2 regions of the Nonomuraea sp. NPDC050383 genome follow, and region 2 is predicted to be linked to the other one. Evidence: riboswitches for the same ligand, from Rfam matches in the RefSeq annotation. Region 2 holds a riboswitch; the other holds the start of a gene.
What was found. Region 2 has a riboswitch for glycine ahead of gcvP (aminomethyl-transferring glycine dehydrogenase). Riboswitches for the same ligand answer to the same signal wherever they lie in the genome.

Region 1 (7,978 bases), on a different contig from region 2:
GCCTTGGCCATCTTGCGCGGCGAGCGCCTCGCGAAGAACCAGTGCGCCCACGGCGACCCCGGTCGCGCCAGCCGTACGGCTCCGACCACCAGCAGCACCGGGACGAACAGCCCCACGAGCCCGGTCCAGATCTTGCCCTTGAGCAGCGTGACGACGGCCAGCGCCAGGTTGGCCACGATGAGCAGCGCCGGGTTGACCGGCGTACCGTAGTCCCAGGTCAGCGGCCGGAGCCCGGTGAGCAGCAGCCCCGCGACGGCGACCGCGACGAACACCGCGTCCACCGACGTGCGGCCCTCCTCCTCCCAGTACACGTCGTGCAGATGGAGGATGAGCGCGAACTCGTCGAGCACGAGCGCCGAGCCGATCCCGAAGATCGACGCCGCGGCGGCGTAGCCGACCTGCGACGCCGACGAGACGATCAGCCCGCTGACCCCGCCCACGAGCATCAGCACCACGCCGAAGACCACGTGGTGGATGTGCATCTCCCCGACGTTGACGTCGCGGAACCAGCCGACCTTCGCCCTGATCAGGCGCACGTTGATGCGGGTGGCGATGAACGAGACGATGAGCGCGACGAAGTAACAGAACAGCGGCAGCCGTCCCGTCGCGATGATGCTCTGCTGGAACCAGTTCCCCATGACCTTCGTCCTCGATGCTACGGGTCTGCCGCCATGGGCGGGCTTGTACCCAATCGGGCACCCCGGAAGGGGCATCGGGCACCGGCGTCAGGAGAGGAACGCGCGCAGCAGCGCGGCGGTGCCCTCCAGGTGCTCGGCGACGGCGCGGCGGGCCGCCTCGGGATCGCCCGCGAGGATGGCGGCGACGATCGCCTGGTGCTGGCTCGCGGAGTGCTCCAGGTTGACCTGGAGCATCGGGATGGCGTTGAGCAGGTCGCCGACCCGCAGGCGGGCGTCCGCGCAGGTGGCGGCGAGCAGCGCCGAGCCGGTGAGCTCGGCGATGGACAGGTGGAAGGCGGTGTCGAGGCGGCGGTAGTCCTCGACGCGGGCCTCGTCGAGGTCGGCCAGCCGGCGGCGCAGCACCGCCCGCCGCTCGTCGGTGAGCTCGCTCGCGGCGAGCACGGCCGCGGCGCCGCACTCCACCGCCATCCGGAACGTCAGCGCGTCGGTCAGGTCGGCGGTGCCCATGTCGGCCACGACGCGGCGCAGGTCGCCCGTGCCGGGCTCGGGCGGGACGTAGGTGACGAACGCGCCGCCATAGCGGCCCCGCCGTACGTCGAGATAGCCGGCTTCCTGGAGCGCGCGGATGGCCTCGCGCAGCGTCACCCTGCTGATGCCGAGCCGGACGGCCAGCTCCCGCTCGGGCGGAAGCTTGGCGCCCGGCGGGACCACGCCGAGCTTGATCGCCTGGAGCAGCCGTTCCACGGTCTCCTCGAAGGCGTTGCCCGCCCGTACCGGGCGGAGCACCGTCATCAAACGCGCAGACTCGTCCAACGTGTCCTCGGGTCTTGACAATTCATCGCATCATGCACATCAATGGTCTGACACTAGCCCAATCAACGGGAATGCGCGGCGGCCGGACGGGAGTGAGCACGTGAGCGAGCCGAACACGCCCGGCAGGCCCAGTGGCAGACCCGGTTACACCCCGGGCCTCCTCGGAGTGCGGGAGCTGCGCGAGGAGGTGGCGGCCGGGCGGATCGACACCGTGCTGCTGGCGATCGCCGACATGCAGGGCCGCCTGCAGGGCAAGCGGCTGTCCGCGCGCTTCTTCCTGGAAGAGGTCCTGAGCCACGGCTCGGAGGGCTGCAACTACCTGCTGGCCGTGGACGTCGACATGAACACGGTCTCCGGGTACGCCATGTCGTCCTGGGAGCGCGGCTACGGCGACTTCGTCATGCGGCCCGATCTGTCCACGCTGCGCCGCGTCCCGTGGCAGGAGGGCACGGCCATGCTCATGGCCGACCTGGTGTGGGAGGACGGCGCGGACGTGACCGCCTCGCCCCGGCAGATCCTGCGCCGCCAGCTCGCCCGCCTGGCCGAGCGCGGCCTGGCCGCCTACGTCGGCACCGAGCTGGAGTTCGTCGTCTACGACGACACCTACGAGGACGCCTGGAGGCGCGGCTACCGCGACCTGACGCCCGCGAACCTCTACAACGTCGACTACTCCCTGCTCGGCACCGCCCGCGTGGAGCCCCTGCTACGCCGGATCCGGCGCGAGATGGAGGGCGCCGGCCTGTACGTCGAGTCGGCCAAGGGCGAGTGCAACCTCGGCCAGCACGAGATCGCCTTCCGCTACGCCGAGGCGCTGCGCACCTGCGACAACCACGCGATCTACAAGAACGGCGCCAAGGAGATCGCCGCCCAGGAGGGCCGCTCGATCACCTTCATGGCCAAGCCCAACCAGCGGGAGGGCAACTCCTGCCACGTCCACATCTCCGTGCGGAGCCTCGACGGGGAGCCGGTCATGGCGGGCGACGGGCCGTACGGGATGTCGCAGCTCGGCGCCCGCTTCGTCGCCGGGCAGCTCGCCTGCCTGCGGGAGCTCACGCTGCTGTTCGCGCCCAACATCAACTCGTACAAGAGGTACGTGCCGGGCAGCTTCGCGCCGACCGCGGTCAAGTGGGGCCTGGACAACCGCACCTGCGCCCTGCGCCTGGTGGGCCACGGGGAGTCGCTGCGCGTGGAGAACCGGGTTCCCGGCGGCGACGTGAACCCGTACCTCGCCGTGTCGGCGCTGGTCGCGGCCGGGCTGTACGGCATCGAGAACGAGCTGCCGCTGGAGGACCCGTTCGAGGGCAACGCCTACGCCTCGGACGCCGAGACCGTGCCCCACACGCTGCGTGACGCGCTGGCGCTGTTCGAGCGCTCGAAGCCGGCCCGCGAGGCGTTCGGCGAGGACGTGGTGGCGCACTACGCGAACGGCGCCAGAGTGGAGCTGGCCGCCTTCGACGCGGCGGTGACGGACTGGGAGCTGTTCCGCGGCTTCGAACGGATGTGACGACTGTGACGGACACGATATGAAGATCATCAATCCGGCGACCGAGGACGTCGTCGCCGAGGTCGAACTGGCCGACGCGGCCGAGGTGGACCGGGCTGTGGAGCGTGCCAGGCGCGCCTACGCGTCCTGGCGGGAGGTGGCGCCCGGTGACCGGGCGCGGCTGCTGCGCCGCTTCGCCGACCTGGTGGACCGGCACGGCGAGGAGCTGGCCCGGCTGGAGACGGCCAACGCCGGCCACCCCATCGGCAACTCCCGCTGGGAGGCGGGCGCGGTCCGCGACGTCCTCCACTTCTACGCGGGCGCGCCCGAGCGCAACCACGGCAAGCAGATCCCGGTGCCCGGGGGCGTGGACGTCACGTTCCAGGAGCCGCTGGGCGTCGTGGGCGTCATCGTGCCCTGGAACTTCCCGATGCTGATCACGAGCTGGGGCGTCGCCCCGGCGCTCGCGGCGGGCAACACGGTGATCGTCAAGCCCGCCGAGTGGACCCCGCTGACCGCGCTGCGGCTGGCCGAGCTGGCCCTGGCGGCGGGCCTCCCCGAGGGGGTGCTCCAGGTCCTGCCCGGGGCAGGGGAGGTCGCGGGAGCCCGGCTGGTCGAGCACCCGGACGTGGCCAAGATCGTGTTCACCGGCTCGACCGAGGTGGGCAAGGAGATCGCCGCCAAGGCCGCGGCCCACGTCAAGCGCATCACCCTGGAGCTCGGCGGCAAGTCGGCCAACATCGTCTTCGCCGACGCCGACCTCGACAAGGCCGCCCGGGCCGCCCCCTACGCGGTCTTCGACAACTCCGGCCAGGACTGCTGCGCCCGTTCCCGGCTGCTCGTCCAGGCCGAGGTCTACGACGAGTTCCTCGAACGCCTCGCGCCGGCCGTGCTCGGCGTCAAGGTGGGCGACCCGCTCGACGAGAGCACCGAGATGGGGCCGCTGGTCAGCGCCGAGCACCTCGAACGCGTGCGCGGCTTCGTGGACGGCGAGCCGCACCTGCGGGGCACCTGCCCGCAGGGCAAGGGCTACTGGTTCCCGGCGACGGTGCTGACCTCGAAGGTCACCGACCGCGCCTTCACCGAGGAGATCTTCGGCCCGGTCGTGTCGGTCGTCCCGTTCGCCGACGAGGCGGAGGCCGTCCGGATCGCCAACGACACCCGCTACGGCCTGAGCGGCTCCATCTGGACCCGCGACGTCGGCCGGGCGCTGCGCGTGGCCCGCGCGGTGGAGGCCGGCGCCCTGTCGGTCAACTCCAACTCGTCGGTGCGCTACTGGACGCCGTTCGGCGGCTTCAAGCAGTCCGGCCTCGGCCGCGAGCTCGGCCCCGACGCCCTGTCCGCGTTCACCGAGACCAAGAACGTCTTCATTTCATCGGAGTGAACCCGACGCAGTGAGCGGAGTGGAGGCCCGACGAAGGAGGGACTCCGCGAAGCGAATGAGGAGCGGTGAGCGACCAATCGAGCAGGGAGTGACATCTATGCAGCGTTTGCAGGACCGGGTCGCCGTCGTCACCGGCGCGGGCAGCGGCATCGGACTGGCCACGGCGCGCCGGTTCGCCCAGGAGGGCGCGCGGGTCGTGTGCGTGGACGTCGACGAGGAGGCGGGCACCAAGGCCGCGGCCGAGGTCGGCGGGTTGTTCGTGCTGGCGGACGTGACCAGCGAGGACGACGTCGAGCGGATGTACCGGACGGCGTTCGAGACGTACGGCAGCGTGGACGTGGCGTTCAACAACGCCGGCATCTCGCCCCCCGACGACGACTCGATCCTGGAGACCGGGCTCGACGCCTGGCGGCGCGTGCAGGAGGTGAACCTGACGAGCGTGTACCTGTGCTGCAAGCACGTCATCCCGTACATGCGGCGGCAGGGCAAGGGCTCGATCATCAACACGGCGTCGTTCGTGGCGGTCATGGGGTCGGCCACCTCGCAGATCTCCTACACGGCCTCCAAGGGCGGCGTGCTGGCCATGTCGCGGGAGCTCGGCGTGCAGTTCGCCCGCGAGGGCATCCGGGTCAACGCCCTGTGCCCCGGGCCGGTCAACACGCCGCTGCTCCAGGAGCTGTTCGCCAAGGACCCGGAGCGGGCGCAGCGCAGGCTCGTGCACGTGCCGGTGGGCCGGTTCGCCGAGGCGTCGGAGATCGCCGCCGCGGTGGCGTTCCTGGCCAGCGACGACGCGTCGTTCGTCACGGCGTCGGAGTTCCTCGTCGACGGGGGCATCTCCGGCGCGTACGTGACGCCGCTGTAGGGGGGCTGATCGTGTCCCGTCCGGTCATCGGCATCACGACGTACGTGGAGCCCGCGCGCTACACCGTCTGGGAGCTGGACACCGCGCTCCTGCCGTTCATGTACGTGGAGCAGGTGGTGCGGGCCGGCGGGCAGCCGGTGCTGCTGCCGCCGGCCGGCGAGCCCGGCCCGGTGGCGGCGCGGCTGGACGGGCTCGTCCTGGCCGGCGGGGGCGACATCGACCCCGCCCGCTACGGCGAGGAGCCGCACGAGCGCACCGGCTACGTGCGCAATTTCCGCGACGACGCGGAGTTCGCGCTGCTGACGGCGGCGCTGGAGCGGGGGCTGCCCTACCTGGGCGTCTGCCGCGGGCTGCAGGTTTTGAACGTGGCGCTCGGCGGCAGCCTCCACCAGCACCTGCCGGACGTGGTCGGCCACACCGGGCACTCACCCGCGCCGGGCGTGTTCGGCCACCTGCCGGTACGGCCCGCGCCGGGCTCGCGGCTGGCCAAGGCGCTCGGCGCCGAGCCGGTGGAGGTGCCGCACTACCACCACCAGGCCGTGAACCGTCTCGGGCGGGGGCTGACCGTGACGGCCACGGCCGGCGACGGCACGGTGGAGGCCGTGGAGCTGGACGGGCACCCGTTCGCCCTGGCCGTCCAGTGGCATCCGGAGGCGGCGGCCGACTGCGCGCTGTTCGAGGCCCTGGTGGCCGCCTGCTGAGACGGACCCGGCGATCCCGAGGGGGCGCACGCGACAACAGCCCCGTCACGGCACTAGGCTTGCGGGCATCACCGGCGAACCCGTGCGGGAGAGCGCCCTGACAGCCATCCAGGGTCCCTGAAGGAGCAAGCCCTCCCCGCGAACCTCTCAAGGCAAAGGACCGCACGGACGAGGTGACCTCTGGAAAGCAGGCCCCCGGGCCTCGCCGAAGGTGAAAGTCCGGCAAAGCCCGGGCGAAGCTCTCAGGCAACCATGACAGAGGGGGAGGATCCTGGCATCCGACCCTGCCCTGAGGTGCGAAATGTCCCGACCCACACCGTTGCGAGACGTTCACGAGAGTCTCGGCGCCACGCTCACCGACTTCGCCGGCTGGCTGATGCCGCTGCGCTACGGCAGCGAGTCCGCCGAGCACAACGCCGTCCGCGGCGCGGCCGGGCTGTTCGACCTCTCGCACATGGGCGAGATCTTCGTCACCGGGCCGCAGGCGGGCGAGGCGCTCGACTACGCCCTGGTCGGCCACCTGTCGGCCCTCGTGCCCGGCCGCGCCCGCTACACCATGATCGTCAATGAGCGGGGCGGGGTGCTCGACGACCTCATCGTCTACCGGCTGGGCGACGAGGAGTTCATGGTCGTGGCCAACGCCTCCAACTACGAGAAGGTCGCCGCCGAGCTGGGCGGGCGCGCCAAGTCGTACGACGCGGTGGTCGAGGACCGCTCCGAGCAGTACGCGCTGATCGCCGTGCAGGGGCCGCACGCGCAGGAGATCCTCGCCACCCTCACCGACGCCGACCTGCCCGGCCTCAAGTACTACGCGGGACTGCCCGGCGTGGTCGACGGGCGGCAGGCGCTGATCGCGCGCACCGGCTACACCGGCGAGGACGGGTTCGAGCTGTTCGTGGCCAACGAGGACGCCGTGCCGCTCTGGCACGCCCTCACGCGGGCCGGCGAGCCGTACGGGCTGCGCCCCGCGGGCCTGTCCAGCCGCGACACGCTGCGCCTGGAGGCCGGCATGCCGCTGTACGGCAACGAGCTGAGCGCCGAGCTGACCCCGTTCGACGCGGGGCTGGGCAGAGTGGTGAAATTCGACAAGCCGGGCGACTTCGTCGGCAGGTCGGCGCTGGAGGCGGTCAAGGACACGCCGCCGCGGCGCCGGCTCGTCGGTCTCGTCGCCCGGGGCCGCCGGGTGCCCCGCCACGGGTTCCCGGTCACCAAGGACGGTGCCGTCGTCGGCGAGGTCACCAGCGGTGCCCCCTCCCAGACCCTGGGCAGGCCCATCGCGATGGCCTACGTCGACACCGGGGCGGACGAAGGTCTGGCCGTGGACATCCGGGGCAGCCATGAGGCCATGGACCTCGTGGAGCTGCCCTTCTACAGGAGGAACAAGTGAGCAACATCCCTGACGAGCTGAGCTACACCAAGGAGCACGAGTGGGTGGCCGGCCTTGACGAGGCCATCACGGTGACCGTCGGCGTCACGGCGTACGCCGCCGAGGCCCTTGGCGACGTGGTGTACGTCCAGCTCCCCGACGTGGGCGCGACGGTCGCGCCCGGTGACTCCGTCGGCGAGGTGGAGTCGACCAAGTCGGTGAGCGAGATCTACGCCCCCGTCGGTGGCGAGGTCGTCGAGGTCAACCAGACCGTGGTGGACGACCCCTCGCTGGTCAACAGCGACCCGTACGGCGAGGGCTGGATGTTCCGCGTGCGCGTCGAGGGCGACCCCGAGGACCTGCTCTCGGCCGAGGAGTACACGGCCCTCACCTCGGGCGAGTCCTGACCCATCCGCCGGGGCCCACCGGGCCCCGGCCCTGCTGAAGGGCGCACATCAATGGCGATCAGCGTCTTCGACCTCTTCAAGATCGGCATCGGCCCGTCGAGCTCCCACACCGGCGGCCCGATGGCCGCCGCGCACAAGTTCGCGCGCGGCCTGGACGAGGACGGCCTGCTCGACCAGGTGGACCGCGTCGAGGCCATCCTGTACGGCTCGCTCGGCTTGACCGGCAAGGGCCACGGCAGCGACAAGGCGGTCCTGCTCGGCCTGTCGGGCGAGAAGCCGGAGCTGGTCGACGTGGACACGGTCGACGAGCGCCTGGCCGCGATG
Region 2 (7,978 bases):
CCCCGGCCTGTCGCGGCAGCTCGCCGACGCGGTTCGTGGCCTGCTTCCATGCCTCTCCATCCACCGATCGGTGGAGTCGTTCCACCGCATGGGTGAGCGGCCGATTCCACCGCCCGCCCGGCAGATCGGGCGATCCGTACGGGGCCCCTCCGTTGCGACGCTGATTCCCGTCGGCGAACGAACAGATGGAGGCCAACCGACATGCGCAATGTGGTCCGGCTGATCAGCGGGTACGCCGCGGTCAGCCTGCTGACACTGGTGGCGGTGATCGTGCTCCGGCACGACGCGACGATGGTCACCACCGCGGTCTGGATCCGCGGCGTCATCGTCGCCGCAGGCTCGCTGCTCACGGTGTTCTTCGCGGTCCGGGCGGCCCGGGGCGACCGCCGGATGCTGCTGCGGCTGCGCGTCGTCACCGCGGTCATGCTGGTCGCGATCGTGGTGATCATCGCGCTGCCCGGGACGTTCCCGCTCTGGTTCAAGCTCGAGCAGGGCGTCTGCGGCCTGCTCCTGCTGGCCGTGGTCGTACAGATCAACCGGCGTCCGGCGGTCCGGCCCTGAGCGCGGTGATCGAGGTGGAACGGACGGCCGGGGCGGCGGCTAGATTGTTCCGCTGGGAGTAGGTGCGCATGCAGAGTTGGCAGACGGCCGGGCCGGCGGGCTGGGGACAACGGTTCCAGCCCATGATCACCGTGGTCCCGTACGTGGTGCTGGCCGTCATGGTGGCCGTGACCATCGCCTTCAAGCACGACCAGCCGGGCTCCCTGGCCATCGACCTCGCGCTCTGCGCGGCCGCCGCGGTGTGGAGCCTGGTGCTCTTCACGCTGCGCCCGGCGTGGCGGGACCGGGCCGGCGTGATGGGCGTCTTCCTGGCCGGCCTGATCCTGTTCGGGCTGGTCATGGTCCTGCGCAACCCGTGGTTCGGCGTCTACTCGCCGGTCCTGTACTTCTACGCTTACCGGATCATCGGCTGGCCGCGCGAACTGTACTTCGTCGCCGGCGCCGCGGTGGTGGCGGGCACGGCACAGGCGGCCGACCTGGACACCGGCTCCTGGGCCGGCCGTCTCGAGTACCTGGCGATCCTGGCCGTCAACATCGGGCCGATGTGCCTGGTGGCCTGGATCGGCGAGATCGGCGCACGGTACTACGACTCCCGGGAGGCGGCGCTGCGCGAGGCCCGGGAGGCCAACGCGCGGCTGGCCGCGGCGCTGGCGGAGAACGCGGCGCTGCAGGAACGGCTGGTCGAGCATGCCCGCGCGGCCGGCGTCCTGGACGAGCGGGCCCGGATGGCCCGGGAGATCCACGACACGCTGGCCCAGGGCCTGACGGGCATCGTCACCCAGTTGCAGGCCGCCGAGCACGCGGCCGGCGACCCTGCCGCGTGGCGCCGGCACCACGCGGCGGCGACCGCGCTGGCCCGGGAGAGCCTGACCGAGGCGCGGCGCTCGGTGAACGAGCTGCGCCCGGAGCCGCTGGAGAGCGGCCGTCTGGCCGACGCCGTCACCGAGGTGGCGGCCAGGTGGTCGGCGCGCCACGGCATCCCGGCCCAGGTCACCGTCACCGGCGAGGCCCGCACGATGCGCCCGGAGGCCGAGGCCGCCCTGCTGCGGATGGCCCAGGAGGGCCTGGCCAACGTCGCCCGGCATGCCGGCACCGCCACCCGCGTCGGTCTCACCCTTTCCTACATGGACCACCAGGTGGCCCTCGACGTCCGCGATGACGGCCGCGGCTTCGACCCGGCCGCCCGGGTCGAGCGGGACGGGGGCTTCGGGCTGGTGGCGATGCGGCAGCGGATCGAGGCGTTGTCGGGCACGTTGCAGATCGAATCGGAGGTGGGGGGCGGGACCGGGATCTCGGCCTGCCTGCCCGCCGAGGCGCCGGAGGTGCGTTCGTGAGTGACCCGATCAAGCTGCTCATCGCCGACGACCACCCGGTGGTACGGGACGGGCTGAGCAGCATGTTCGCCCACGACCCCGAGGTCACCGTGGTCGGCGAGGCGGCGGACGGAGCCGAGGCGGTCCGGCTGGCCGAGGCGCTCGGGCCGGATGTGATCCTGATGGACCTGCGGATGGCCGGCATGGACGGCGTCACCGCGATCGGCGAGCTGACCCGGCGCGGCGTACCGGCCCGGGTGCTGGTGCTGACCACCTACGACACGGACAGCCACGTGCTCCCCGCGATCGAGGCCGGCGCCACCGGCTACCTGCTCAAGGACGCACCGCGGGACGAGCTGCTGCGCGCCGTGCGCTCGGCCGCCCGCGGCGAGGCCGCGCTCTCGCCCTCGGTGGCTGCCCGCCTGATGAGCCGGCTGCGCGCCCCGGCGCCGTCGACCGGCCCGTTGAGCCGGCGCGAGCTGGAGGTGCTGCGCCTGGTCGCGGCCGGCCACACCAACCGCGAGGCGGCCGCCCGGCTGTTCATCACCGAGGCCACGGTCAAGACGCACCTGCTCAACGTCTATGCGAAGCTCGACGTCAACGACCGTGCCGCCGCGGTCGCGGAGGCGTACAACCGCGGCCTGCTCGGTGCTCCCGAGCATCCGTGAACCACCCCTGACGGGGCCGCCGTGGCGGCCCCTGCCCGCCCGGTGCGGGAAGGGGCCTCTCGGAGGGGACGTCAGTCCTCGTACGCCTCCAGGGGCGGGCAGGAGCAGACCAGGTTGCGGTCGCCGTAGGCCTGGTCGATGCGGCGTACCGGCACCCAGTACTTGCCGTCGCGCAGCGAGGACACCGGGTAGGCGGCCTCGGTGCGGGTGTAGGGGTGGGTCCACTCGTCGGCGGTGACGGCCTCGGCGGTGTGCGGGGCGTTGCGCAGCGGGTTGTCGGTCTGGTCGTACTCGCCGGAGGCCACCTTGGCGATCTCGGCGCGGATGGCGATCATGGCGTCGGCGAACCGGTCGAGCTCGGCGACGTCCTCGCTCTCGGTCGGCTCGATCATGAGCGTGCCCGCGACGGGGAACGACATGGTCGGCGCGTGGAAGCCGTAGTCGATGAGCCGCTTGGCGACGTCGTCGACGGTGACGCCGGTCTCCTTGGTGATCTGGCGCAGGTCGATGATGCACTCGTGCGCCACCAGCCCGCCGCGCCCGGTGTAGAGGACCGGGAAGTGGGGGGCCAGGCGCCGCGCGAGGTAGTTGGCCGACAGGATGGCCTGCTCGGTGGCCGCGGTGAGCCCGTCGGAGCCCATCATGCGGATGTACGCCCAGGAGATCGGCAGGATGCCGGCCGAGCCGTACGGGGCGGCCGAGACCGGGCCGACCGGCGAGCCGTCGTGCAGCGGGTGGCCGGGCAGGTAGCCGGCGAGGTGCTCGCGGACGGCCACGGGGCCGACGCCGGGCCCGCCGCCGCCGTGCGGGATGCAGAACGTCTTGTGCAGGTTGAGGTGGGACACGTCGGCGCCGAACTCGCCGGGCTTGGCCAGGCCGACCAGCGCGTTGAGGTTGGCACCGTCGACGTAGACCTGGCCGCCGGCGTCGTGGACCTTGGCGCAGATCTCGGTGATGGCCTCCTCGTACACGCCGTGCGTGGACGGGTAGGTCACCATGATGGCGGCGAGCGTCTCGCGGTGCTTGTCGATCTTGGCGTCGAGGTCGTCCAGGTCGACGTTGCCCTCGGAGTCGCAGGCCACGACGACGACGCGCATGCCGGCCATGACGGCGCTGGCGGCGTTGGTGCCGTGGGCGGAGGACGGGATGAGGCACACGTCGCGGCCGGTGTCGCCGTTGGCCTGGTGGTAGGCGCGGATGGCCAGCAGCCCGGCCAGCTCGCCCTGGGACCCGGCGTTGGGCTGGATGGAGACCGCGTCGTAGCCGGTGATCTCGGCCAGCCAGCGCTCCAGCGTCTCGACCAGCTCGACGTAGCCGGCGGCCTGCTCGATCGGCGCGTAGGGGTGGATCGCGGCGAACTCGGGCCAGGTGATCGGCTCCATCTCGGTGCTCGCGTTGAGCTTCATCGTGCAGGAGCCGAGCGGGATCATGGACCGGTCGAGCGCGATGTCCTTGTCCTGGAGCCTGCGCAGGTAGCGCAGCATCGCGGTCTCGGAGTGGTGGCTGTGGAAGACCGGGTGGGTGAGGTAGCCGGACTCGCGGGCCAGCCCGGCGGGCAGCCGGTCGAGGCCCTCGTCGGCGACCAGGGCGTCCAGGTCGGCGCGGGAGGCGGACTCGTGGCCGAGCGTCTCCCCGAAGGCCGACGCGACCCGCTCCAGGTGGTCGGCGGTGGTGGTCTCGGAGCAGGCGACGGCGACGTGGTCGGCGTCGGCGGGCCACACGTTGACCCCGCGCTCGGCCGCCAGCCGTACGACGTCGGCGGCCTTGCCGGGGACGCGGGCCAGCACGGTGTCGAAGAACTCGCCGTGGACGACCTCGACGCCGCCGCGGCGCAGCGCCTCGGCGAGGGCGGCGGCGTGCCGGTGGGTCCGGGCGGCGATGCGGCGCAGCCCCTCGGGCCCGTGGTAGACGGCGTACATGCCGGCGATGACGGCGAGCAGCACCTGGGCGGTGCAGATGTTGCTGGTGGCCTTCTCGCGGCGGATGTGCTGCTCGCGGGTCTGCAGCGCCAGCCGGTAGGCGGGGTCGCCGTCGGCGTCGACGGAGACGCCGACCAGGCGGCCGGGCATCTGCCGCTGCAGGCCCTCGCGCACCGACATGTACGCGGCGTGCGGCCCGCCGAAGCCGAGCGGGACGCCGAAGCGCTGGGAGGAGCCCACGGCGATGTCGGCGCCCAGCTCACCGGGCGCGGCGACGAGCGTGAGCGCCAGCAGGTCGGCGGCGGCCACGACGAGGGCGCCGGAGGCGTGGGCCGCCTCGGCGACCGCGCGGAAGTCACGCAGGCGGCCGGAGGCGCCGGGGTACTGGACGAGCACGCCGAAGCACTCGGGCAGCTCGCCCTCCAGGGTGTGCTCGACGAGCTCGATGCCGAGCGGCTCGGCGCGGGTGGCGAGCACCGCCTTGGTCTGCGGCAGCGTGTCGGCGTCCACGACGAACACGGGGCTCTTGACCTTGCCGGCCCGCCGGGCCAGGGTCATCGCCTCGGCGGCGGCCGTGGCCTCGTCGAGCAGGGAGGCGCCCGCGACGGGCAGGCCGGTCAGGTCGGAGACCACGGTCTGGAAGTTGAGCAGCGCCTCCAGCCGGCCCTGGGAGATCTCGGGCTGGTAGGGGGTGTAGGCGGTGTACCAGCCGGGGTTCTCCAGGAGGTTGCGGCGGATGACCGCGGGCGTGACCGTCTCGTGGTAGCCGAGGCCGATCATGGAGGTGAGAACCTGGTTGCGGCCGGCCAGCGCGCGCAGCTCGGCGATCGCGCCGGTCTCGCCGACCGCGGCGGGCAGCCTCAGCCGGTCCTTGGCCCTGATGGCCTCGGGCACGGCCACCGCCACGAGGTCGGCCACGGACTCGAAGCCGACGGCCTCGAGCATGCGCTGCTGCTCCGGGGCGGAGGGGCCGATGTGCCGGGCCGAGAACGGCGGAGCTGACAGGTCGGTCATGGAGGTGCCTCCCGAGGCTGTGGAGACCGGCGCCAGGGCGCGGGCGTATGCCGGGTCTCCCCCTCTGTCATGCGGACCTGAGAGCTTCACCCCGGAGGGCTTGCACCGTCGGTGAGACGCGCCTGGCGGGCGCGCCTGCTTTCCAGAGACGCCTCACCCGAGCGGTACAGGTGCCTGAGAGATTCCGGGGAGGGTTGCTCCTTCGGCGCCCCAGGGACGAAGCCCGGGGACTCTCCCGCACGGGGTCGTCAGCCTTGCGCTCTCACTTTACCCTGTGCGGCGCGCACGCCGCCGCTGGGCCAGCTCGTCAGCGGGGTGGTCGGCCGGGACGGTGTCCGCGACCGCCGCTCGTTCCCCCGGCAGCTCCGCGAGGGAGCCCTCGACCTCGCGCCAGACCCGGCCGAGGGCGATGCCGAAGACGCCCTGACCGCCCTGGAGCAGGTCGATCACCTCGTCGGCCGAGGTGCACTCGTAGACGCTGACACCGTCGCTCATGAGCGTGATCTGGGCGAGGTCGGCCACCCCGCGCTCACGCAGGTGTTGCACGGCCGTACGGATCTGCTGGAGGGAGACCCCGGTGTCGAGAAGCCGCTTGACGACCTTGAGCACCAGGATGTCGCGGAAGCTGTAGAGCCGCTGGGAGCCGGAGCCCTGCGCCGCTCTTATCGTGGGCTCGACCAGTCCGGTGCGTGCCCAGTAGTCCAGCTGCCGGTAGGTGATGCCGGCCGCCGCGCAGGCCGTCGGGCCACGGTATCCGATGTCACCCGGCAGCGACGCCGGTCGCTCGTCGAAGAGCAGTCCCTGCTCCCCGGCACGCTGCCGCGCGCTCTCGCGCCGTACCGAGTCTTCCTGGCCGGCCGTCTTTCCCTCGCCGCTGCTGACCGCCACGCGGACCTCCGGCTTTCTCTCATCCCGTGACCTGATCTGGGGGTTCGTAAAAAGGCGGCCACGGGTTTCACTTGCACCGTAGGACCGTGACCATGCTCAGTCAACGATCCGGCTCGGCGCGTCGTGAAGCGTAAATGCACTGAAATACCTACCCCGCCCTGCCGAAGTCCTCGGGGGTGATCGTGTCAAGGAACTCCCTGAACTTCTCCACCTCGTCCTCCTGGTCGTCGGGGATGATCACACCGGCCTCCTGGACGACCTCCTCGCTGGCGAAGATGCGCGCTCCGGTGCGCAGGGCCAGGGCGATCGAGTCGGACGGCCGGGCGCTGACCTCGACGCCGTTGGAGAACACCAGGTCGGCGAAGAAGATCCCGTCGCGCAGGGCGACGATGTTGACGGCGCGCAGGCCGACGCCCAGCGCGCTCAGCACGTCTCTGAACAGGTCGTGCGTCAGGGGCCTGGGCGGGGGCTCCTCCGCCTGGGCCAGCGCGATGGCCGTGGCTTCGGTCATGCCGATCCAGATGGGCAGGAACCGCTCCCCGTGTGCCTCCTTGAGCAGGACGATCGGCTGATTTGTGGGCATTTCTACCCGAACGCCCACGACCTCCATCTGCAACACGGGCTGCTCCGTATTCGACTGGCCGGCGACCCGGCACAGCTCATTGCTGGTTCGCTTATGCATTTCAACGTAACACCCGGCGGGTGCCGTATGTCCCGCCGGTGCGGTCCCGAATCTCAGCGATGGGGCCGGCCGTCAGGCCCGCCGGGGCGGGCCGGTGGGGAGGGCTCGCCGGGGTCAGCGTCCCAGGACGGAGCGCACGCCCTCGCGGACCAGCGCGGCGTGCAGGTCCAGCAGGAGCGCCGACAGCTCCCTGGCCGCCTCGTCGGCCTCGCCGATGGCGCCGGGGCCGCGCCGCTTGAGCACCGGCGCGACCGCCTGCTCGATCAGGCCGCACTCCCGCTCGGCCGCCGCCTTGACGGCCCGCAGGTGGCGGGCGTGCAGGCCGAAGCGGGCCAGCGCCCCGACGGTGCGCGCCACGGTCAGCGCGTCCTCGTCGTAGCGCCGGGCGCGGGCCGCGAGCAGCCCGTAGTCCTCCAGCTCGGTGAGCGTCTCGTCGTCGATCCCGGCCGTCTCCAGCAGCTCGGCGCGGCTGAGCCGGATCTCCGGCTCGGCGTCGGCGTCGGGAACGGCGCGCGGGCGGCCGAAGTCCTCGGCCATCTTGTCCTTGATCACCCGCAGCGGCAGGTAGTGGTCGCGCTGCTCGGTGAGGATGTAGCGCAGCTGCTCCACGTGCAGGTGGGTGAACTTGCGGAAGCCCGAGGGGCTCCGCTCGGGCTCGATGAGCCCCTCGCCCTCCAGGAACCGGATCTTGGAGATCGTGACGTCGGGGAACTCGCCCCGCAGGAGGGCGAGCACCTCCCCGATGCTCATGTGCGAGCGCGCCGCCTGCGAACTCATGCGGTCTCCTTCGCCGACCGCATGCGTCCGCGCGAAGCCGTGTCCATGGATCGCTCGCTACGCTCCCTCATGCTGTGGCGGCGGTCCGCATCAGGAACAGCAGACGGAACTTGCCGATCTGCACCTCGTCGCCCGAGTGCAGCGGCACCTCCTCGA

Region 1: another riboswitch for glycine. It lies ahead of gcvT (glycine cleavage system aminomethyltransferase GcvT); the one in region 2 lies ahead of gcvP (aminomethyl-transferring glycine dehydrogenase).

What each region holds. Positions count from the first base shown of each region.
Region 1 covers NZ_JBITIP010000012.1:959-8,936, forward strand. Annotated here, with positions in the region: gene ACIBG4_RS27365 (hypothetical protein) at 1-638, opposite strand, end outside; gene ACIBG4_RS27370 (FCD domain-containing protein) at 726-1,430, opposite strand; gene ACIBG4_RS27375 (glutamine synthetase family protein) at 1,552-2,955, shown strand; gene ACIBG4_RS27380 (aldehyde dehydrogenase family protein) at 2,975-4,318, shown strand; gene ACIBG4_RS27385 (3-oxoacyl-ACP reductase) at 4,416-5,180, shown strand; gene ACIBG4_RS27390 (gamma-glutamyl-gamma-aminobutyrate hydrolase family protein) at 5,192-5,881, shown strand; glycine riboswitch at 5,957-6,054, shown strand; gene gcvT (glycine cleavage system aminomethyltransferase GcvT) at 6,183-7,268, shown strand; gene gcvH (glycine cleavage system protein GcvH) at 7,265-7,654, shown strand; gene ACIBG4_RS27405 (L-serine ammonia-lyase) at 7,706-7,978, shown strand, end outside.
Region 2 covers NZ_JBITIP010000014.1:18,646-26,623, forward strand. Annotated here, with positions in the region: gene ACIBG4_RS29860 (hypothetical protein) at 202-561, shown strand; gene ACIBG4_RS29865 (sensor histidine kinase) at 684-1,895, shown strand; gene ACIBG4_RS29870 (response regulator) at 1,892-2,542, shown strand; gene gcvP (aminomethyl-transferring glycine dehydrogenase) at 2,614-5,475, opposite strand; glycine riboswitch at 5,628-5,723, opposite strand; gene ACIBG4_RS29880 (MerR family transcriptional regulator) at 5,743-6,363, opposite strand; gene ACIBG4_RS29885 (bifunctional nuclease family protein) at 6,512-6,982, opposite strand; gene ACIBG4_RS29890 (MerR family transcriptional regulator) at 7,160-7,822, opposite strand; gene ACIBG4_RS29895 (FHA domain-containing protein) at 7,890-7,978, opposite strand, start outside.